Regions from separate parts of the Streptomyces sp. NPDC031670 genome, predicted to be linked through region 3. Evidence: riboswitches for the same ligand, from Rfam matches in the RefSeq annotation. Region 3 holds a riboswitch; each other region holds the start of a gene.
What was found. A riboswitch is a leader RNA that binds a small molecule or an ion and turns the genes downstream of it on or off. The one in region 3 is predicted to bind cyclic di-AMP.
Positions count from the first base shown of each region.

Region 1: linked by a shared signal. The riboswitch ahead of ACZ5ID_RS19740 (M23 family metallopeptidase) and the one ahead of ACZ5ID_RS00755 (M23 family metallopeptidase) in region 3 are both predicted to bind cyclic di-AMP.
Region 2: linked by a shared signal. The riboswitch ahead of ACZ5ID_RS21475 (transglycosylase family protein) and the one ahead of ACZ5ID_RS00755 (M23 family metallopeptidase) in region 3 are both predicted to bind cyclic di-AMP.

Region 1 covers NZ_JBVILC010000009.1:313,398-320,894, forward strand. The annotation lists gene ACZ5ID_RS19730 (NAD-dependent epimerase/dehydratase family protein) at 1-153, shown strand, start outside; gene ACZ5ID_RS19735 (SGNH/GDSL hydrolase family protein) at 232-1,023, opposite strand; gene ACZ5ID_RS19740 (M23 family metallopeptidase) at 1,163-2,086, opposite strand; cyclic di-AMP (ydaO/yuaA leader) riboswitch at 2,091-2,257, opposite strand; gene ACZ5ID_RS19745 (alpha-galactosidase) at 2,645-4,756, opposite strand; gene ACZ5ID_RS19750 (tyrosine-protein phosphatase) at 4,955-5,770, shown strand; gene ACZ5ID_RS19755 (DUF6126 family protein) at 5,785-5,931, opposite strand; gene ACZ5ID_RS19760 (cupin domain-containing protein) at 5,943-6,551, opposite strand; gene ACZ5ID_RS19765 (aspartate aminotransferase family protein) at 6,617-7,497, opposite strand, start outside.
Region 2 covers NZ_JBVILC010000011.1:89,389-96,885, reverse strand. The annotation lists gene ACZ5ID_RS21505 (glycosyltransferase family 2 protein) at 1-659, shown strand, start outside; gene ACZ5ID_RS21500 (GtrA family protein) at 656-1,090, shown strand; gene ACZ5ID_RS21495 (SurA N-terminal domain-containing protein) at 1,159-1,818, shown strand; gene ACZ5ID_RS21490 (nucleoside triphosphate pyrophosphohydrolase) at 1,863-2,834, shown strand; gene ACZ5ID_RS21485 (cytochrome P450 family protein) at 2,915-4,150, shown strand; gene ACZ5ID_RS21480 (transglycosylase family protein) at 4,283-5,278, shown strand; cyclic di-AMP (ydaO/yuaA leader) riboswitch at 5,598-5,734, shown strand; gene ACZ5ID_RS21475 (transglycosylase family protein) at 5,737-6,417, shown strand; gene eno (phosphopyruvate hydratase) at 6,878-7,497, shown strand, end outside.
Region 3 covers NZ_JBVILC010000001.1:170,544-178,040, forward strand. The annotation lists gene ACZ5ID_RS00745 (M16 family metallopeptidase) at 1-775, shown strand, start outside; gene ACZ5ID_RS00750 (M16 family metallopeptidase) at 793-2,160, shown strand; cyclic di-AMP (ydaO/yuaA leader) riboswitch at 2,375-2,536, shown strand; gene ACZ5ID_RS00755 (M23 family metallopeptidase) at 2,549-3,319, shown strand; gene ACZ5ID_RS00760 (GntR family transcriptional regulator) at 3,525-4,202, shown strand; gene ACZ5ID_RS00765 (HPr family phosphocarrier protein) at 4,457-4,738, opposite strand; gene ACZ5ID_RS00770 (bifunctional acetate--CoA ligase family protein/GNAT family N-acetyltransferase) at 4,914-7,497, shown strand, end outside.

The DNA.
Region 1 (7,497 bases), on a different contig from region 3:
GTGCTCTCGGGGCTGAACTGCCGGCCCGTCGAGGAGACGGTCGCCGACACCTGGGCCTGGCTGGCCTCGCTCGGCGGCGAGGCGCCGCAGCGGCCGGACCGCCCCCGGGTCGGACTGGACCCGGAGACGGAGCGGAAGCTGCTGCACGGCTGAGCCGTGCGGGCGCCGGCCCCTGGGACGGTCCGTCAGTGCTGCCGCCGGTCCTTGGGGGACCAGCGGCCTGATGGACTGTCAGAGGGGCAGCAGGTCGGGGCGCTTGGGCTCCACGTGGTCGCCCGAGCTCTCACCCCGCAGCCGTCGCCCGATCCACGGCGCCAGATGCTCGCGCGCCCACTGGATGTCGTCGCGCCGCACCTCCAGCGTGCCGCGCGGCGGCTGCGGGGGCCACGGCTGGTCCGGGTCGGCCGGCACCGCGAGCCCCAGCACCTGGGCGGCGCGCAGCGCGACCCGGGTGTGCCCCTCGGCCGACAGATGCAGCCGGTCGACGTCCCACGCCCGCCTGTCCTGGACGGACTTCAGCGACCACAGGTCGAGCACCGGGCACCCGTAGCGGTCGGCGATGGAGCGCACATGCGCGGTGTACGTCGCCACCTTGCCGCGCAGGTGCTTGAAGACCGGCACCCCGCGCGTGTCGAACCCGGTGGTCACCATCACCGTGGGAATCGTGCTCTTCAGGTCCGCGACCGCGCGCTCGAAGCGCTCGGCCACGTCGTCCGGGTCACTGCCCGGCCGGATGATGTCGTTGCCCCCCGCGCAGAAGGTCACCAGGTCGGGTTTGAGCTCCTTGGCCCGTGGTACCTGCTCCTCGACGATCTGGTCGAGGAGCCTGCCGCGGACCGCGAGATTGGCATAGCGAAAGGCCCCCTCCGGTCGCTGATCTGCCAGTAGCACGGCGAACCTGTCCGCCCAGCCGACGAACGCCCCGTCCGGGCCGGGGTCGCCGACACCTTCCGTGAAGCTGTCGCCGATCGCCGTGTACGACCCGAACGTACCGCTGTTGAATGATCTCGAATCGTCTGCCACGAGACCATATCTTTCCCTTAACGGTGTGACCTACGCGACCGTAAGGAGGGGTTGACGGTGGGTGATATAGACCACCCGGTCAGTTTCCCCCAGCGGGAATACGCCGAATACCCCCGGCTCACCGGACAGTCCGGGTCGGTCAGAGGGTGGCGCCCTGCTGCCTGAGGTAGGCGATCGGGTCGACGTCCGAGCCGTAGTCGGGCGTGGTGCGGATCTCGAAGTGCAGGTGCGGGCCGGTGACGTTGCCGGTGGCACCGGAGAGTCCGAGCTGCTGGCCCGCGGTCACGCTCTGCCCGGCCGAGACGGAGAGCTGCGAGAGGTGGGCGTACTGGGAGTACATGCCGTCCGCGTGCCGGATGACGACCTGGTTGCCGTAGGCGCCGCCCCACCCGGCCGAGACGACCGTACCCGCGCCGACCGCCTTGACCGTGGTGCCGGTCTCGGCCGCGAAGTCGACGCCCGTGTGGTAGCCGCTGGACCACATGGATCCGGCCATGCGGTACGGGGTGCCGATGCTCACGCTGTCGAGGGGCGCGCGGAAACCGGCGGAGGAACCCTGGTCCGCGGTGGTGGAGGCGTGGATGGCCGGGGCGGGCGAAGAGGGCGCCGGGGTGCGGGTCTGGGGGGCCGTCGTCTTCGTGCCGGACTCGTGCGTGCTCGCCGTGCCGGAGCCGTGCGGCGCGCCCGTCTTGGCCTTGGCACCGAGGACCAGCTTCATGCCCGGGCGGATCAGCGCCGGGTCGGAGCCGATGACCTCGCGGTTGTCCCGGTAGAGCCGCTGCCAGCCACCGAGCCGGTGGTCCTCGGCGATCCGCGAGAGGCAGTCGCCGCTCTTGACCTTGTACGTGGTCGGCGCGGCCTGGGGCGCGGCGGCGGCGAGGGTCCCGGCGCTGCGGGTGGCCTGCTGGGGAGCGGTGGCGGGCGCGGCGGTCTGCACCGCGGCGTGCGCTCCGGTGGCACCGAGCAGGGGGATGGCGAGTGCGGCGCCACCCGTACCGGCGGCGACCATGCCCCGGGATATCGGGCTGGACTTGGGACGGCGGTGCTTACCCTTCGCGGGCATGGCGAATTCCTCTCCGGCGCCTGCGAGGTGAGCTGTCGGGTTCGGGCTGGAGCTGCCCGGCCGGGGCACCGGTCATGGTGCTTCGGCTTCACCCCGAGCCGTGCCGGAATTCCGGACGGCGCTTACCTGGGTCCCCCGCTCCTGCCACGCGTGGATGGGTGCGGATTCCGAGCGGTGGCAGGATTCGGCGGTCCACCCGGATTGCGGTGACGGTAAGCGAGCCCGGCGGGCCACGACAAGTGCCGATTTCCTCTCGGCATTCCCGGCCGGGAATTCACACCGGAATTGCGGTCACCCTGCGTGGACCCGCATTCCCAACAGGCCCGGCCGGGCGGGGGAATTCATCGGCGCCCGCCACCACGGAACGTCACGGATATGACGCTGCTCACGGGCAACCTCCCCTTCTCGCCGAGGAGATGGACATGGTCCATCAAATCGCCCAATCCGGACGAACGTTCCACCCACTTCAACCCTCTCGCCCCCTATCGCACATGCTGTCCGTTTTCAGCACATACACGCGAATAGGGGTCTTTACCTTGCTCGCCGCGGGGGCCCTCCTCACCCGCGACCCGCGCCCACCCGCCGGAAGCGGAACAGCGCCGCGTCAAGATCCCCCCGGAGTCCGGTGTCCAGGCCCCGGTGCAGCAGGAGCGCCCCCCTGTGCACGGCACCGGTGTCCAGGCACCGGTAGGCCGCCGCCGGGTCCAGCGCGCGCAGCCGCACGGCCGGGGGCCGCTCCCCGTGGTGCTGGGCCTGGAGGTGGGCCAGGACGACGGTGTCGTCGCCGCGCACGTACTGGACGGCGCTCAGCCCGCCGTCCGGGGGCCGCAGCCGGTACTGCTCCCCCAGCTGCACCACCGGCCGGATCTCCTTGTAGAGATCCACCCACCCGCGCGCCTCGGCCAGTTCGTCCTCGCTCCACCGCGCGAGGTCCCCGCCGATGCCGAGCACCCCGGCCATGGCGCTCAGGAAGCGGAAGCGCAGGCTGCTGCGGCGGCCGTTGAGCAGGGTGTTGGGGCTGTCGGTGACCCAGGCGGCCATCACCCGGGCCGGGTGCAGCTGGCTGAAGCCGTGCTGGATGGCGAGCCGGTCCAGCGGGTCGGTGTTGTCGGAGGTCCACACCTGGTCGGTACGGGAGAGAATGCCGAGGTCGATCCGGCCGCCGCCGCCCGAGCAGGACTCGAAGTCGACCGCCGGGTGGGCCGTCCGCAGCCGGTCGAGGAGTCCGTACAGCGCGCGTACGTGATCGATCCAGAGCCGCTGCGGATATGCCTCGCCCGGCCAGCCCGCGTCGCTGAAGCAGCGGTTGAAGTCCCACTTCACATAGTCGACGGGCACCTCGGTGAGCAGCCCGTCCAGCCGCTCCCAGAGGTACTCCTGGACGTCCGGGCGGGCGAGGTTGAGGACGAGCTGATTGCGGAACTCGGTGCGCCGCCGGCCGCTGTGGTGCTGCACCCACTCCGGACGCGCCCGGTACAGCGCGCTGTCGGGGTTGACCATCTCCGGCTCGACCCAGATCCCGAACCGCATGCCCAGCGCGTGCACGTCGTCCGCGAGCGGCTTCAGCCCGCGGGGGAAGCGGCCGGGGTCGGGCGTCCAGTCGCCGAGCCCGGCCGCGTCGTGGGCGCGGCCGGTGAACCAGCCGTCGTCCACGACGAACAGCTCCACACCCAGGCCGGCCGCCCGGTGCGCCAGCGCCCGCTGCTGCTCCTCCCCGATGTCGAACCCGGTGGCCTCCCAGGAGTTGAAGAGCACCGGCCGTACCCGCTCGGCGTCCGGGATCACCCGCGCGAGCTGCCAGGCGTGCCACTCCCTGCTGGCCCCGCCGAAGCCGTCCGGGCTCCACAGGGCGGCGAAGACCGGGGTGGTGTACGAGTCGCCGGGCGCCAGGGACAGGAGCCCGGAGTCGTCGTGCCCGGCGCCGCCGCTGATCTGCACCCGGCCTTCCGGCAGGTGCTGGACGGCGATGCGCCAGGACCCGGACCAGCCGAGGGCGCATCCGTAGACCTCGCCGGTCTCCTCGGTGGCGCCGTCGGCGTCCAGGGCGACCCAGGGCAGGTGCTGGTGGCCGGTGTGGCCGCGGCGGCTGCCGAGGACCTTCTCACCCGGGGTGAGCGGGGCCCGGACGAGCCGGGACTCGGCCGCCCAGCGGCCGTGCAGCTGGCTGAGCCGCCAGCCGTCGCGCTGCGGCAGGGTCCACACGGCCGCGTCGGCGCGCAGCAGCTCCAGGTCCGGGTCGCCGGGCGCACCCTCGTGGGCGACGGTGACCCAGCGCTCGACCACGTCGGTGTCGTCGCGCATCCGGTAGTGCAGGGTGAGTCCGAGGCGGTGCGCGGCGTCCGCGAACCGCAGCCGCAGCTCGTCGCCGTGGGCCGTGGCGTGCGTGAAAGTCCACTCGGTTCCGCGCGCCTCGGGCGTACGCAGGGAGAGCGCGGGGCGCGCGAAACGGGGCCCGCCCTCCACCACGTACTCCTCCCGGCCATCCAGTGGTGATTCGAAGGGCCAGGGGGGCGGGAGGGGCAGGGCGGCGAGGGCCTCGGCGTCGGCGAGGGTCAGCCGGGGCCCCCAGTGCAGATGCAGAAGTTCGTCGTGTTCCGTGAGGTGCAGGGCATATCCACTGGTGCGGCCGGAAAGCAGCCACACCCGTCCGTCGTCCGCGGTCTCGATCATCCCGAACCCCCAGTTCCGCACAGGTACGCACAGGCATGAACAGCAACACCAGGATCGGGGCAGGACATCACGGAGGGCAACGGGTGCGAAGGGGTCGCATTCCGGTCAGCCGGTCGAGATGATTGCCCCGGGAACCCATGTCGTATCGTCGGAACGAGGCGGCGTGATCTTTCTTTCGACCCCTCATCAGGAGCCAACGTGACCCAGCAGACTCCGCAGATCCCTTCGACCGAACCCGAGCTCTCCGGCGTCCGCAACTTCCGCGATGTGGGCGGACTGCCGACCGTGGACGGCCGGCGGCTGCGGTACGGACGGCTCTTCCGCAGCGGCCACCTCGCCCACGCGACCGCGCAGGACGCCGCCTTCCTCGCCTCCCTCGGCCTGCACACCGTCTTCGACTTCCGCAACGCGGCGGACCAGAAGCTGGAGGGCCCGGACGTGGAGCTGCCGGGGGTGCGCAACGTGAACATACCGCTGACGGACCCGGCGGACGGGGCGGAGTTCTGGAAGATGGTCCGCGACGGCGACATCAACCAGCTGCGGTCGGTGCTCTCCGACGGCCGGGGCGCCGACCGGATGGCGCGCTCGTACCGCACGATCATCCGGCAGCGCACGGCCGAGCACAGCCGGGTGCTGCACGCGCTCGCCGAGGACAGCGTCCCGGCCCTGATGCACTGCGCGGCGGGCAAGGACCGCGCGGGCCTGTCCATCGCGGTCGCGCTGCTCGCGGTGGGGGTCGAGCGCGACGCCATCGAGGCCGACTACCTGAAGTCCAACGACCCGCACCGGCGCTACAAGATGCACCGCAGCGACAGCTCCCCCGCCGGGCTGAGCGCCGAGGTCGTGGAGCTGCTCAACCCCCTCTTCGACGCCCGCGCCCACTACCTCGACGCGGCCTTCGAGACCATCGAGGAGACCTGGGGCTCCACCGAGCGCTATCTGTCCGAAGGCCTCGGGCTCTCCCCCGAGACCCGCGAGCGGCTGCGTGAGCGCCTCGTCGAGGACCCGGCGTAGCCGGGCCCGGGCGGTCACTTCCCGACGGTGAACAGGAGGTAGAGGAAGGCCGCGAAGATGTGGCCCGCGATCAGGTAGGCGAACAGCCGGACCACCAGTCCGCGGGGGAACTTCGTCTCATGGGTGCTCGCTGCGGACCGTCCCGAGGAGTTCTGCGACATGTTCGTACCTCTCAGCCGTGCGGATGGTGCGGATGCGGATCGGGGCTCTGGAGCAGGGTGTGGACGAACAGGAACGCGGCCCCGCCGTGCGAGACGGCGGAGATCCGGTGCGGGGTGAGGGAGTCGAAGTGCGCGCTGTCGCCGGGGTCGAGTTCATGCGCGGCGTCGCCCAGGGTGAGCCGCAGCCGCCCGGACAGGACGTACAGCCACTCCTCGCCCGGGTGGACGCGGACCAGCTCGCGCTGGGTGCCGTACGGGACCTCGACGCGCAGGGCCTGCATGGCGCGGCCGGGGTGCCCGGCCCGGAGGTAGGTCCAGCCGTCCGCCTCGGCGGGCTCGGCCCGGCCGCCCCGGATGACGGGCTCGCGCTCGGGCGGCATCTCGCCCAGCAGCTCCGAGACCGTCGTACCGTAGGTACGGGCGAGCGCGAGCAGCATCGGCAGCGAGGGCTGGCGGGCGCCCGTCTCCAGCCGCGAGAGGTGCGCCGGTGAGAGACCGGCCCGCGGGGCGGCGGCCTCCAGGGTGAGACCCCGGCGGCGGCGCAGGTCGCGCAGGCGCGGGGCGACATCGGGGAGCGCGGGGCCTGCCGTCTCCCCGGCACCTTCGGCGGGAGTGCTCATGCACTCCATTCAGTCAGCGCGTTGCCTCTGGGGCAAATTTTTTGCCCCAGAGGCAAAAACACGTCCTACCGGTTGGCGACCGCCTGCTTGACCAGGGTGCGCCCGAAGTCCCACATCAGACCACCCCCGCCGTGCGCGTCGTCCATCACGGCCGTGAACGCCTCGACGAAGCGGTCCACCTCGCGCTCGCCGATCGTCAGCGGCGGGATCAGCTTGATCACCTCCAGGTGGTCCCCGGAGACCTGGGTGAGGATGCGGTGCTTCTGGAGCAGCGGCACCACGACCATCTGCGCGAACAGGCCCTTGCGGGCGGCCTGGAGCATGGTCCAGCGCCCGCGCAGCCGGATCGAGGAGGGCCTGCCGAACTCGATGCCGACCATCAGGCCGCGCCCGCGCACGTCGTGCAGCAGCTCGTAGCGGTCGACCAGCGCGGCCAGTCGGGACTTCAGGAGTTCGCCGGTGGCCCGCGCGTTGGCGACGACCTCCTCGTCCTCCATCACCGCGAGCACCGCGAGGCCCGCGGCCATCGCCTGGGCGTTGGAGCCGAAGCTCGCGGAGTGGACCAGGACCCGGTCCATCGACGAGTAGACCTTCTTGAAGATCCACTCCTTGCCGAGGGTCGCCCCGACGGGCACATAGCCGCCGGAGAGCGCCTTGGCGACACAGACCAGGTCCGGCTCGACGCCCTGCTCGTGCTGGTACGCGTAGAAGTCGCCGGTCCTGCCGAGACCGGTCTGCACCTCGTCCGCGATCAGCAGCGCCTTGTGCCGGTGCAGCAGCTCCTGCGCGGCGAGCAGATAGCCGGGCGGCGCCTCGTGGACGCCCTTGCCCTGGATCGGTTCGACGATCAGCGCGGCCACGTCCCCGCGCTTCAGCTCCCGCTCCAGGGCGGTGAGATCGCCGAGGGGCACGGCCGTGTCGGGCAGCAGCGGGGCGAAGCCGTCGC
Region 2 (7,497 bases), on a different contig from region 3:
GCAAGGGCGACCGCGTGACCCGTACGCTCACCGCGCGCCTGTACTACCGCCTGATCAACCGCCTGGTCGATGTGGAACTGGTCGACGGCGTGGGAGACTTCCGCATGCTCTCGCGCAGGACGGTCGACGCGGTGCTCGAACTCACCGAGTACAACCGCTTCTCCAAGGGGCTCTTCGCCTGGGTCGGATTCCGCACCACGACGTTCAGTTACGAGAATGCGGTACGGGAACAGGGGCGCTCCGCGTGGACGTTCGGAAAGCTCCTGAACTACGGCCTGGACGGGATGATCTCGTTCAACAACAAGCCGCTGCGGGCGGCCGTCTATCTCGGCATGCTGCTGCTCGGGATCGCCACGGCGTATTCCGCGTGGATCGTCGGTGTCGCCATGGTGAACGGCGTGGACACCCCCGGATATGTGACCCTGCTCGTCGTCGTCACCGCGCTCGCGGGCGTGCAGATGGTGATGGTGGGCGTGGTCGGTGAATACGTGGGCCGTATCTATTACGAGGTCAAGCGCCGTCCGCACTTCCTGGTGCAGGCGACGAATGTGACGACCGGGGCGGACGTGACGACGGGGACGGACGGGACGACCGGGGCGCCGGCTGCGGACGGGCGGCTGCCGCACCCGCGTCCCGGCCGGGAGTTCGCCCGCCGATGAGCCCGGGAACCGCCGCCCAGATCGTCCGGTTCGCCCTGGTGGGGGCGGTCAACACCGGCACCTACTACGGCCTGTACCTGCTCTTCCTGCCGCGGGTGCCGTACGTGGCCGCCCATGTCATGGCGTTCCTGCTCGCCATGGTGGGCTCCTTCTTCCTCACCTCGTACTTCACCTACCGCACCCGGCCCACCTGGCGGAAGTTCCTGCTCTTCCCGCTCACCAACGCGGCGAACTTCGTCATCACCACGGCCGGGATGTACGTGCTGGTGGACCTGCTCGGCCTCAGCAGCACCTGGGCCCCGCTGATCGCCGCGGCGACGGCGATCCCGGTCACCTTCGTCCTCTCCCGGACGATCATGCTGAGCCCCGAGACTCGCGCGGCGCCCGAATCGTTGGACGAATCAGTGGCCCGCGCCACTGAGACTGCCTAACATCGATCACCGCAAGGTCATAGGTCATCTGGTCGCTGCACTGTCGCACGATCCGCCGGGAGGCTCCTTTGCACCGCCGCCGTCGCACCGCACTCGCCCTCTGTGTCGCGCTCCTCGGCGCGGGGCCACTCCTGACCGCCTGCGGCAGCGAGGCCCATCCGGGCGCCGCCGCCGTCGTGGGGGGCGACCGCATTCCGGTCTCCGCGCTCCAGGCCCAGGTCAAGGACGTCCGTACGGCGCAGCAGGCCTCGCCGCAGTCCGCCCAGCTCATCAAGAACACCGGCCAGCTCAGCCGCGCCAAGCTGCACGGGCTGATCTTCGACAAGGTGCTGGACCGGGCCGCCGCCGACGCCGGGGTGAGCGTCAGCCGCAAGGAGCTCCAGCAGGCCCGGGCCGCGATGGCCCAGCAGGCGGGCGGCGAGCAGGCGTTCGCGGCCATGCTCCTCCAGCAGCGCGGGGTGGCGCCCGGCCAGATCGACGACGCGGTGCGCGAGCAGGTGCAGCTCACCAAGCTGGCCGCCGCGACCGGCGCCGACCTCTCGACGCCCACCGGGCAGGCCTCCGTCACCAAGACGCTCACCGTGGCGTCGAAGAAGCTGGAGATCGACGTGAACCCGCGGTACGGGACCTGGGACGACAAGGCGATCCAGCTCGCCGACACCAAGACGCCGTGGATCGCCCAGGTGACCAAGAAGGCCCCGGAGCAGGAGAGCCCCATCACCGGCTGACGGGCCGGGGCGGGCGCGGCGGGCGGCCGGGGTAGGTTCGAGAGGTGACTCTCGAAGAACCCGGCCGCGTCGTCCTGCTCACCGCCAGCCACCGGGTGGCGCCCGGACTGCTGTCCTGGCCCGCGTGGCAGACGCTGCGCGCCGCCGACCGGGTGCTCTGCGCCGACCCCGGCCATCCGCAGCTGCCGTATCTGCGAGAGGCGGGCGTCGAGGCCGAGATCGTGCAGCCGGACGCCCAGGAGCTGGTCGAGGCGTGCGCCGGGGGCCGTACGGTCGTCGTCCTCCCCTCCGGTGAGGGCGACCGCCGGCTCACCGACGGGCTGGCCCGGCTCGCGGGCTCCGGCCGGGTCGCGATGCCCGACCTGGAGCTGCTGCCCGGCTCGTACGACCTGCCGGGCGCCCGGCTGCTCGACCTCGTGCAGGTCATGGACCGTATCCGCCGCGAGTGCCCGTGGTCGTCCCAGCAGACCCACAAGGGGCTGGCGAAGTACGCCCTTGAAGAGGCGTACGAGCTGGTCGAGGCGGTGGAGGAGGGCGACCGCGACGAGCTGCGCGAGGAGCTGGGGGACGTGCTCCTCCAGGTCGTCTTCCACGCGCGCATCGCGGAGGAGGGCCGCGCGGAGGACGGGTCGGACCCCTTCTCCATCGACGACGTGGCCGGCACGATCGTGGAGAAGCTGATCCACCGCCATCCGCACATCTTCGGCGACGCGCACGCGGAGACGCCCGAGGAGGTCAAGGAGCACTGGCTGCGCCAGAAGGCCGCGGAGAAGGGGCGCGACTCGGTGACCGACGGCGTCCCCCTCGGTCAGCCCGGCCTCGCCCTCGCCGCGAAACTGGCGTCCCGGGTCCGCACGGCGGGCCTTGAGGTCCCCCTGCCCACCGGCGAGGACATCGGCTACCGGCTGCTCGCCCTGGCGGTGGCGGCGGAGGCCGACGGCACGGACCCGGAGGCGGCCCTGCGGGCGGCGGCGCGCGCGTACCGGGACGCGATCCGCACGGCCGAGACGGACTGACGGTGACACACCCTTCGACCCCACCGGGCCGGGACGCGGGCCAGGCCCCGCCCCCGCCGGGGGCACCCCCCGCCCCCGAGATGTTCACCTGGGAGTTCGCCACCGACCCCTACCCCGCCTACGGCTGGCTGCGGGAGCACGCGCCCGTGCACCGCACCACGCTGCCCAGCGGGGTCGAGGCATGGCTGGTGACGCGGTACGCGGACGCCCGGCAGGCCCTCGCCGACCAGCGGCTCTCCAAGAACCCGGCGCACCACGACGAGCCCGCGCACGCCCGGGGCAGAACGGGCATCCCGGGCGAGCGCAAGGCCGAGCTGATGACGCATCTGCTCAACATCGACCCGCCGGACCACACCCGGCTGCGGCGGCTGGTCTCGAAGGCGTTCACTCCCCGTACGGTCGCCGAATTCGCGCCCCGCGTGCAGGAGTTGACGGACACCCTCATCGACCGGTTCGCGGCCGGCGGCGAGGCCGACCTCATCCACGAGTTCGCCTTCCCGCTGCCCATCTACGCCATCTGCGACCTGCTGGGCGTACCGCGCGAGGACCAGGACGACTTCCGGGACTGGGCCGGGATGATGATCCGGCACGGCAAGGGCCCGCGCGGGGGCGTGGCCCGCTCGGTGAAGAAGATGCGCGGCTACCTCCTCGAACTCATCCACCGCAAGAGGGAGGACCCGGGCGAGGACCTCATCTCCGGCCTCATCCGCGCCAGCGACCACGGCGAGCACCTCACCGAGAACGAGGCCGCGGCGATGGCCTTCATCCTGCTGTTCGCCGGGTTCGAGACGACCGTCAACCTCATCGGCAACGGGATGTACGCCCTGCTGCGCGATCCCGGGCAGCGCGAACGGCTGCAGAGCTCGCTCGCGGCCGGGGAGTCGGAGCTGCTGGACACCGGCATCGAGGAACTGCTGCGCTACGACGGGCCCGTGGAGATGGCCACCTGGCGCTTCGCCACCCGGCCGCTGACGATCGGGGGCCAGGACATCGCCGCGGGCGACCCGGTGCTGGTCGTCCTCGCCGCCGCCGACCGCGATCCCGACCGCTTCCCCGACCCGGACACGCTCGACCTGGGCCGGCGCGACAACCAGCACCTCGGCTACGGCCACGGCATCCACTACTGCCTGGGCGCGCCCCTGGCCAGACTGGAGGCGAGGACCGCGCTGGCCACCTTGCTGCGGCGCCTTCCTGACCTGCGGCTGGCGGCGGATCCTGCCGATTTGCGCTGGCGGGGCGGGCTGATCATGCGCGGACTGCGCACCCTTCCGGTCGCGTTCACACCCACCAGAACTGACGGTTCGTCAAAACTGTGACTTTGGCGTTATCGCGGGTGCATCGACTTGTGACAAGCGTTCGAGTACGGCTACGTTCACCCCTCGACTCGCCAAACCAGGCGCAACGCCCGGCCCGGCAGTCACAGACGTAGTCACACGGAAGGCCACAGCATGCGCTCCGGGAACGGACGGCACCGCCGCCCCCGCCAGGCTCCCGCACTCGTCGTCGCGGCGGGGGTGACCGGCTCGGCCCTCGCCCTTCCGCTCTTCGCGGCGAGCGGCGCGAGCGCCGCGACCGCGTCCACCTGGGACAGCGTGGCGGAGTGCGAGAGCGGCGGCGCGTGGAGCGCCGACTTCGGCAACGGACTGTACGGCGGGCTCCAGTTCTCCCAGGAGACCTGGCAGAACTACGGCGGCACGGCGTACGCCGAGCGGGCCGACCTGGCCAGCCGGGCGCAGCAGATAGCGGTCGCCGAGAAGGTGCTCGCGGCGAAGGGCCCGAAGGCCTTCACCAGCTGCTCGGGGGTCTCCGGGCTCACCGCGGGCGGCGGCGCGCCGGCCGTCGACCCGGGCGCCTCGCCCTCGCCGTACGTCCCCTCCGAGGAGGGGGCCGCGACCCCGGACACCACGGCCACGCCGTCGGCGCCCGCCAAGAAGCCGCCGGCGTCCACCACGCCGTCCCCGTCGACCTCCACCGCTCCCAAGCGGTCCACGACGCCCTCGGCGTCCTCGGCGCCGTCCACGGGCGCGAGCGGCCGGCCCGGCTCCGCCGACGCGGGCGTCCCGGCCGGGACCGCCGGCGCGGGCACCGGTTCCGCCTCTGGCGGCAAGCACCGCGGCACCCCGGACCCGGCCGAGACCGGCACCCCCGCGACCACCGAGCCGGGCAATACGGACAACACGCATGAAGCGGGGCGTCACGCCTCGCGAGGTGACGCCGCGTCACGCGAGTCGGGCGATGTGCTGGCCGCCGAGGGCGACTACACCGTCCGCCCCGGCGACAACCTGTGGGACATCTCGCGCTCGCACAAGGTCGAGGGCGGCTGGTCCGCGCTCTACAAGGCGAACGAGAAGACGATCGGCGCCGACCCGAACCTCATCCTGCCTGGCCAGAACCTTGATCTGAACCCGGCGAAGACGGACAACCCGGCCCCGGCCAAGGGGTAGTTCAGGGGCCTATGTCCACTTCTGTGCAAGTGAGACAAGGGTCTCTTTCCGTCAACTGCCCTGTCCCGTCCGTCCGGTACGGGCGTTACGCCCCCGACCTGCGGAAACGGCGGTTACGGAAGAGCCGGGAGGGGCGATTTCTCCCTGATGTGCCCCTTTGAACATCAGGGGTTGGTGTGTTTACGGTCGAAGCGCTCGTCACCACGGGCCCCTTCGACCGGAAACGCCGAATCCTGCCGCCGGTCGCGGGGAACAGTCGACGCTCGATGCGCCGTAGGCAGGAGCGGGGGACCCAAGGTAAGCGCCGGGCCCGGCCGTTGAGGGACGTACGCCATACGGCGAGACGTACGAAGCGGCGGGGAACGGCTTGGGGTGAAGACGCGCCACTGGGCGCGGCCGGGCCACTCACTCGCCCGAACCCGACAGCTCACCTCGCAGGCGTCGGTGAGGAGAACTCCATGCTGCTTTCCGGCAAGGGCAAGCACCGCCGCCCGTCCAAGGCCGTCCGAGTCGTCACGCTGGCCGGTGTCACCGGCGCCGCCGTCGCCGCCCCGCTGATGGCCGCCGGCTCCGCCTCCGCCGCCTCCGTCTCCACCTGGGACGCCGTCGCCCAGTGCGAGTCCGGCGGCAACTGGTCCATCAACACCGGCAACGGCTACTACGGCGGTCTGCAGTTCTCGCAGTCCTCCTGGGTCGCGGCGGGCGGCACGCAGTACGCCTCCCGCGCCGACCTGGCCAGCAAGGGCCAGCAGATCGCCACGGCCGAGAAGCTGCTCGCCATGCAGGGGCCGGGTGCCTGGTCCTGCGCCGGTGCGGGCAACCTGACCGCCGGTGGGTCGGCCGCCGACGTCGACACGTCCGGCTCCTCGGCCACGCCGAAGGCCGCGCCGAAGAAGGCCGCGCCCAAGGCGGCGCCCGCCCCGAAGCGCGAGTCGGCCCCCGCCTCGCGCGGCGAGTCCCGTCCGGCGCCGGTCAGGACCGGCGACGGCGAGTACAAGGTGAAGGCTGGGGACACCCTGGGCTCCATCGCCTCGGCGCACGGCGTCAAGGGCGGCTGGGAGAAGCTGTTCGAGCTGAACAAGGACGTCGTCAAGGACGCGAACCTGATCTACGTGAACCAGCAGCTGCACCTGAGCTAGCCCGACCCGCGGCCCGTAGGTGGCTGAGCGAGCGGTTCCCCGCGCCCCCGAGTACCCAGGGGCGCGGGGAACTGCGCGCCAAGCCAAGGCCGGTCGGCAGACAAAGGCGCACCCCCGGCCCCCCAAAGGGGCGCGGGGAACTGCGCGACCAGCCCCCACCGGGCCGCAGACGGATCCGCACCGCACCCCGCAGGGCCCCGCACCGCACCCCGCAGAGCCCCGCAGGCCCCCCACTCAGCTGACAGCTGAACCGGGGCCCCGGGGGGGCGAACCCCCGGGCAAGGACCCCGCCCCGCACCACACACGGGGCGGGGCTTTGTTTCGTTCGGGAACATTTTGCCCCCCGTTTCGTCCCACGGGCCGGTCGGTCGGCTGGTGGATGCCCCGGAGCCGGTTAGGCTCAGGGGTGCCGGACCAAGCGGCCCGGCGTTTCCGCGTCACATCCCAGAAGGAGATGCTCGTGCCGTCCATCGACGTCGTCGTAGCCCGGGAAATCCTGGACTCCCGAGGCAACCCCACGGTCGAGGTCGAGGTCGGCCTCGACGACGGCAGCACGGGTCGTGCCGCCGTTCCGTCCGGCGCGTCCACCGGCGCCTTCGAGGCCATCGAGCTCCGCGACGGTGACCCGAACCGCTACCACGGCAAGGGCGTCGAGAAGGCCGTCCTCGCGGTGATCGAGCAGATCGGCCCGGAGCTCGTCGGCTACGACGCCACCGAGCAGCGCCTGATCGACCAGGCGATGTTCGACCTGGACGCCACGGACAACAAGGGCTCGCTCGGCGCCAACGCCATCCTCGGCGTCTCGCTCGCCGTCGCCCACGCCGCCTCCGAGGCCAGCGACCTGCCGCTCTTCCGCTACCTGGGCGGCCCGAACGCGCACCTGCTGCCCGTCCCGATGATGAACATCCTCAACGGTGGGTCGCACGCCGACTCCAACGTCGACATCCAGGAGTTCATGATTGCGCCGATCGGCGCGGAGTCCTTCTCCGAGGCGCTGCGCTGGGGCACCGAGGTCTACCACACCCTCAAGGCCGTCCTGAAGCGCAAGGGCCTGTCCACCGGCCTCGGCGACGAGGGCGG
Region 3 (7,497 bases):
CTTCTTCCGTACGTACTACGCGCCGAACAACGCGGTCCTCTCGGTCGTCGGCGACATCGATCCCGATCGCACGCTCGCCTGGATCGAGAAGTACTTCGGCTCCATCCCCTCCCACGACGGCAAGCAGCCGCCGCGCGACGGCACGCTGCCCGGCGTCATCGGCGAGCAGCTGCGCGAGGTCGTCCACGAGGACGTGCCCGCGCGCGCCCTGATGGCCGCCTACCGGCTGCCGCACGACGGCACCCGCGAGTGCGACGCCGCGGACCTGGCGCTCACCGTCCTCGGCGGCGGCGAGTCCTCCCGCCTCCACAACCGTCTGGTCCGCCGCGACCAGAGCGCGGTCGCGGCCGGATTCGGTCTGCTGCGCCTGGCCGGCGCCCCCTCGCTCGGCTGGCTGGACGTGAAGACGTCCGGCGGCGTCGACGTCCCCGACATCGAGTCGGCCGTCGACGAGGAGCTCGCCCGGTTCGCCGAAGAGGGCCCCACGGCCGAGGAGATGGAGCGCGCCCAGGCCCAGCTGGAGCGCGAGTGGCTGGACCGGCTCGGCACGGTGGCGGGCCGCGCCGACGAACTCTGCAGGTACGCGGTGCTGTTCGGCGACCCCCAGCTCGCGCTGACCGCCGTCGACCGGGTCCTCGACATCACCGCCGAGGAGGTGCGGGACGTGGCCCGGGCCACCCTGCGCCCGGACAACAGGGCGGTGCTGGTCTACGAGCCGACCACCGCGGCAGCAGACGAGGCGGCCGAGGCCGCCGCAGAGGGAGCAGAGCAGTGAGCGAGACCGGCGTGACCATGCAGTTCCACCCCCAGCCGGCCGCCGGCACCGCGCGCCCCTGGGCCTTCCCCGCCCCCGGCCGCTCCACCCTGCCCAACGGGCTGACCGTGCTGCGCTGCGACCGCCCCGGCCAGCAGGTCGTGGCCGTCGAGATCTTCCTCGCCGCCCCGCTGGACGCCGAACCGGCCGGTCTGGACGGCGTCGCCACGATCATGGCGCGCGCGTTCTCCGAGGGCACCGACAAGCGCTCCGCCGAGGAGTTCGCCGCCGACCTGGAGCGCTGCGGCGCCACCCTGGACGCGCACGCGGACCACCCGGGCGTCCGGGTCTCCCTGGAGGTGCCGGTCTCCCGGCTCCCCAAGGCGCTCGGGCTGCTCGCGGAGGCGCTGCGGGCCCCCGCGTTCGCCGACGCCGAGGTCGACCGCCTGGTGCGCAACCGCCTCGACGAGATCCCGCACGAGCTGGCCAACCCGGCGCGCCGCGCCGCCCAGCAGCTCTCCCGGGAGCTCTTCCCGGCCAGTGCGCGCATGTCCCGCCCGCGCCAGGGCACCGAGGAGACCGTCGCGCGGATCGACGCCGCGGCGGTACGGGCCTTCTACGAGGCGTACGTACGCCCCGCCGCGGCCACCGCGGTGGTCGTGGGCGATCTGGGCGCCACCGACCTGGACGCCATCCTGGCGGACACCCTGGGCGCCTGGACCGGCACCCCGGCCGAGGAGCGTCCGATGCCGCCGGTCACCGCCGACGACACCGGCCGCGTGGTCATCGTGGACCGGCCGGGCGCCGTCCAGACGCAGCTCCTGATCGGCCGGATCGGTCCGGACCGCCACGACCGCGTCTGGCCCGCCCAGGTCCTCGGGACGTACTGCCTGGGCGGCACGCTCACCTCCCGCCTGGACCGCGTCCTGCGCGAGGAGAAGGGCTACACCTACGGAGTGCGCTCGTACGGCCAGGTGCTGCGCTCCGGTCCGGAGGGCACCGGCGCCGCCATGCTCGCCATCAGCGGCTCGGTGGACACGCCCAACACCGGCCCGGCCCTGGACGACCTGTGGACGGTGCTGCGCAAGCTCGCCGCCGAGGGGCTGACGGACGCCGAGCGCGAGACCGCCGTGCAGAACCTGGTGGGTGTGGCCCCGCTGAAGTACGAGACGGCCGCCGCCGTCGCCGGGACGCTGGCCGACCAGGTCGAGCAGCACCTCCCGGACGACTTCCAGGCGCAGTTGTACGCGCGCCTGGCCGACACCGGCACCGTGGAGGCCACGGCCGCGGTCGTCAGCGCCTTCCCGGTGGACCGTCTGGTGACGGTCCTCGTCGGAGACGCGGCGCAGATCGAGGAGCCCGTCAAGGCCCTCGGAATCGGTGAAGTCACCGTCGTGGCGGGCTGATTGAGCCGTCCGCCGAGGACGGGCGGACGATTCGGGTGAGGACCCCGGTGGCCGAGTGGCCACCGGGGTCCCCCTTTATGCCCGTTTTGTTGGGGAGGTTGCCTGTCTGTCATGTGGCGTGCGCAACAAAAAGTCGTGTCTGTTTGGTGATTGAAAGATCAGCCGTCTAGCGTCAGTCCGGCTGTCCGTCACCACCCGTCGCAGCCGCGGCACCGGACAGTCATCGCCGAGTCCCCAACTGGCGCGAGCCAGGGGAGCCGGGGACCCACTCAGTCCCTGGGGTGAATCGGACGCCTCCGTCCCGCGGAGGGGCCCGTAGGAGACCTTCCAGCTCCGAACCCGTCAGCTAACCCGGTAGGCGAGATGGAAGGAAAGGAACCGCCTCTCCATGGCGTTCACCCGTGCCACCGGGAAGCACCGTCGGCCCAGCGCCGTGTCGCGCAAGAGCGCGAACATAGCGGGCATCGCCACCCTCGCCACCGCCGGAGTCGTGGGCACCCTCGCCTCGCCGGCCATGGCCGCCGACAGCTCGGCGCCCGCCGCCGCCTCGGTCGAGGACACCGGCATCACCCAGGCCATCGTGATCGGTGACTCCCTCGCCGACCGGATCGACGCCCAGGCCGCCGCCCAGAAGCACGCCGCCGACAAGGCCCGCGCCGCCGCCGAGGCGAAGCGCAAGGCCGAGGCGAGGGCCAAGGAGGAGCGCGCCGCCAAGGAGCGCGCCGCCCGCGAGGCCGAGCGTAAGCGCCTCAACTCCTTCGTCGCCCCGATCGAGGGCGGTTACGTCTCCACCGGCTACAAGACCGGCGGCTCGATCTGGTCCTCCGGCAGCCACACCGGCATCGACTTCCACGCGGGCGAGGGCACCCCGGTGCACGCGGTCGGCCTGGGCACCGTCGTCGAGGCGGGCTGGGGCGGCGCCTACGGCAACAACATCGTGATCCGGATGAACGACGGCACGTACACGCAGTACGGCCACCTCTCGTCCATCGGGGTGTACGTCGGCCAGCGCGTCGAGCCGGGCCAGCAGATCGCCCTCTCCGGCAACACCGGCAACACCACCGGCCCGCACCTCCACTTCGAGGCCCGCACGGCCCCGACGTACGGCTCGGACATCGACCCGATGGCGTACCTGCGCTCGCACGGCGTCAACGTCTGACCCGGCCGTCCCCGCACCGAACCGCAAGCCCCCGCCGCGTCGCGCCGGGGGCTTCGGCGTGCCGTCCGGCGCACGTACCCCGCCGGTGGCCAAAAGATATGCATTGCATACGGCACGTCACCGGGAATTAACAGGCGCTGGAATAGAGTCGCCGAACAGGCGTCGATCGACCGCGTTTCGCGGGGATTAAGGCGGAGGTTCGGTCATGCGCATTCCCGCGCAATCGGTATGCACGGCAATCCGCGACGACATCGTCGCGGGGCTCTTCGCGCGCGGCAGCCGGCTCACCGAGGAAGTGCTCGCACGGCGGTACGGGGTCTCCCGCGTCCCGGTCCGCGAGGCGCTGCGCACGCTGGAGTCCGAGGGGTTCGTCACCACGCGCCGGCACGCCGGTGCCTGCGTCGCCGAGCCGACCGAGCAGGAGGCGGCCGACCTGCTCGAACTGCGCGCCATGCTGGAGCCGCTGGCCGCCTCGCGCGCCGCCGCCCGGCGCACCGAGGCCCATCTGAAGGTGCTGCGCGGGCTGGTCAGGCTCGGCCAGGACCGTGTCCGGCGGGCCCAGGGCGAGGATCTGCGCTCGCTGGACGGCTGGTTCCACGAGACGCTCGCCCAGGCCTCCGGCAGCCCCGGCCTCATCGCGCTGCTCACCCAGCTGCGACACAAGATCGCCTGGATGTACGTGGTGGAGCGGCCGGCGCTGCCCGCCGAGTGCTGGGCGGAGCACGCGGCGATCGTGGACGCGCTGGCGCGCGGCGACGCCGAACGGGCCAGGTCGCTGGCCGCCCGCCACGCCGAGCGCGCGTTTTCCGCCCATCGGCTGCGGCGTCCGGCGGACGTGAGGATCCCGCAACATGCAGTAAACACCGCGAGCGTCCGTGCTTAACAAGGTCGCCGTATACAAAGAAGTGATTCGGCGGGGTTCTTCCGTGCTGCCCGAAATCAGCCCGGAAAGTGGGGGCGGGGGCGGCGGGTCCGTGTCACTGGGCGAATAAGCCGGAGCCTACGCGGGGGGAAAGGAAAGGAGCCGCGGACCCGGAATTCAGGGTCCGCGGCTCCGATCGCGAAGTGCGGTGGCACGCAGTGCGGTGACGCGGCGCTCCGGGGCCGGTGGTCCGGCCGGCCGGGTGCGGTCAGCCGTCAGACGGTCTCGGGGAGCTCCTCGAGACCTTCCTCGACCAGCTTGGCCAGCCGGTCCAGAGCCGCCTCGGCGCCCTCCGCCTCGGAGGCCAGCACGATCTCCTCGCCGCCCTGCGCGCCCAGGCCGAGCACCGCGAGCATGGAGGCGGCGTTGACCGGGTTGCCGTCGGCCTTGGCGATCGTCACCGGGACGCCGGAGGCCGTGGCGGCGCGGACGAAGAGGGAAGCGGGGCGGGCGTGCAGGCCCTCGGCCCAGCCGACATTGACGCGGCGCTCAGCCATGGTGATGCCCTTCGAGATCTCTCACGGTTGTCTAGACCAGTCTCTCATGTCCTGTGCGGTGCTCGTGCCGACGTCGGTGCCCGGATCCGGCGGCCCCTCGGCCCTGGCCACCCTCTCCACCCTGCCCCCTACCTTGACCCGACCCAACCGGCCCCGCGACCCGTAGGCTGCCGGTATGCAGGCTCCGCAGGAGAAGACGCAGGACCCCGCGTACCCGGCCCACTGGGAGGCCGACGTCGTGCTGCGCGACGGGGGGACCGCGCGGATCAGGCCCATCACCACGGGCGACGCGAAGCGGCTCGTCTCGTTCTACGAGCAGGTCTCGGACGAGTCCAAGTACTACCGCTTCTTCGCGCCCTACCCCCGGCTCTCCGCCAAGGACGTGCACCGCTTCACCCATCACGACTACGTGGACCGGGTGGGACTCGCGGCGACGGTGGGCGGCGAGTTCATCGCGACCGTCCGCTACGACCGGATCAACGCCCAGGGGCGGCCCGCCTCGGCCCCGGCCGACGAGGCCGAGGTGGCGTTCCTGGTCCAGGACGCCCACCAGGGGCGCGGCGTCGCCTCCGCGCTGCTCGAACACATCGCGGAGGTCGCGCGCGAGCGGGGGATCAGACGGTTCGCGGCGGAGGTGCTGCCCGCCAACAACAAGATGATCAAGGTGTTCACGGACGCGGGCTACCAGCAGAAGCGCTCCTTCGAGGACGGCTCGGTCCATCTCACGCTGGATCTGGAGCCCACCGCCGAGTCACTGGCCGTCCAGCGCGCGCGTGAGCAGCGCGCCGAGGCCCGTTCGGTGCAGCGGCTGCTCGCCCCCGGTTCGGTGGCCGTGATCGGCGCCGGCCGCGCGCCGGGCGGAGTGGGCCGCACGGTGCTGCGCAACCTCCTGGGCGCGGGCTTCACCGGACAGGTGTACGCGGTCAACCGGGCCCTGCCCGGAGGCGGTTCCACGATCGACGGCGTCCGCGCGGCCCGCTCGCTCGGCGAGCTCGGGGAGCCGGTCGACCTCGCGGTCGTCGCGGTCCCGGCCGAACGGGTGCCGGAGGCGGTCGCGGAGTGCGGCGAGCACGGGGTGCAGGGACTGGTCGTCCTGTCCGCCGGGTACGCCGAGAGCGGCGCCGCCGGACGCGAGCGCCAGCGCGAACTGCTGCGGCAGGTGCGGTCGTACGGGATGCGGCTGATCGGGCCCAACGCGTTCGGCGTCATCAACACCGCGCCCGGGACGCGCCTGAACGCCTCCCTCGCGCCCGAGCCGCCCCAGCGGGGCCGGATCGGCCTGTTCACCCAGTCGGGCGCGATCGGCATCGCGCTCCTGTCGGGACTGCACCGGCGGGGCGCGGGCCTGTCGGCGTTCATCTCGTCCGGCAACCGGGCGGACGTCTCGGGCAACGACATCCTTCAGTACTGGTACGAGGACGCGGACACGGACGTCGTCCTGCTGTACCTCGAATCGATCGGCAACCCGCGGAAGTTCACCCGGCTCGCGCGGCGGACGGCGGCGGTGAAGCCGGTGGTCGCGGTGAAGGGCGCCCGCCACAGCGGCTCGACCCCGCCCGGGCACGCGGTCCCGGTGACCCGGGTGCCGGACGCGGCGGTCTCGGCGCTGCTGCGCCAGGCGGGCGTGATCCGGGTGGACACGGTGACCGAGCTGGTCGACGCGGGCGTGCTCCTCGCGGGCCAGCCGCTCCCGGCGGGGCCGCGCGTCGCCATCCTCGGCAACTCGGAGTCCCTCGGCCTCCTCACGTACGACGCCTGTCTCACGGAGGGCCTGCGGCCCCACCCGCCGGTCGATCTGACGACGGCGGCCACCCCCGAGGACTTCCGCGACGCCCTGGCCCGGGCCCTGGCGGACGAGTTCTGCGACGCGGTGGTGGTCACGGCGATCCCCTGGGTGGGCGAGCCCGGCTACCCCGACGAGGCCCTGGCCACGGCTCTCCACCAGGCCACGACGACGGCCCCCACGAAGCCGGTGGCGGTGGTTCACGTGGAGCTGGGCGGCCTGGCAGAGGCCCTGGCAAGCGCGGCGAGCACGGCCCGCCGCACGCCGCCGCCCCCGCGCGTCCAGCCGACGCTCCCGGAGGCACAGCCCCCGACCGCCTCAGCCCCCGCCTGGCCGCAAGGGCACACCTCCGCCGAGCCCCCGGACCGCACCCCCGCAGGGTCACAAGGGCACACCCCCACAGGGGCCCCGGGGCGAAACCCCGCGGCGGGTCCGGGGGCGCGGCCACCGGGGAACTCCTCCCTCCTCAGCCCACCCCCACCCCCGGAGGGTCTCGGGAAGGAGCGGGGCGGGGGACAGCCCGCCGGCCACCACGAACCCGCACCCGTACCCGCACCCCCCGCCACCCCCCACCGCATCCCCGCCTACCCCGCCGCGGAACGCGCGGTCCGCGCGCTCGCCGAAGCCGTCCGCTACGGACAGTGGCGCCGCCAGGCCGCCGAGCAGGGCAGGGTGCCGCAGTACGACGACATCGACGAGACCGGCGCGGCGGCCGACATCGAGCGGCTGCTCGGGAGCGCCGACCCCAGGGGCACCACGCTGCCCCCGGACGACGCCGCCGCCCTCCTCGCCCGGTACGGCATCCCCGTACGCCCCGCCCTGCCCGCCCCCCACCCCGACGCCGCCGTCACGGCCGCCGCCCGCCTGGGCTACCCCGTCGCCCTCAAGACCACCGCCCCGCACCTGCGCCACCGCCCCGATCTCGGCGGCGTCCGCCTCGACCTCGCCGACGAGGAGCAACTGCGCCGCGCGTACG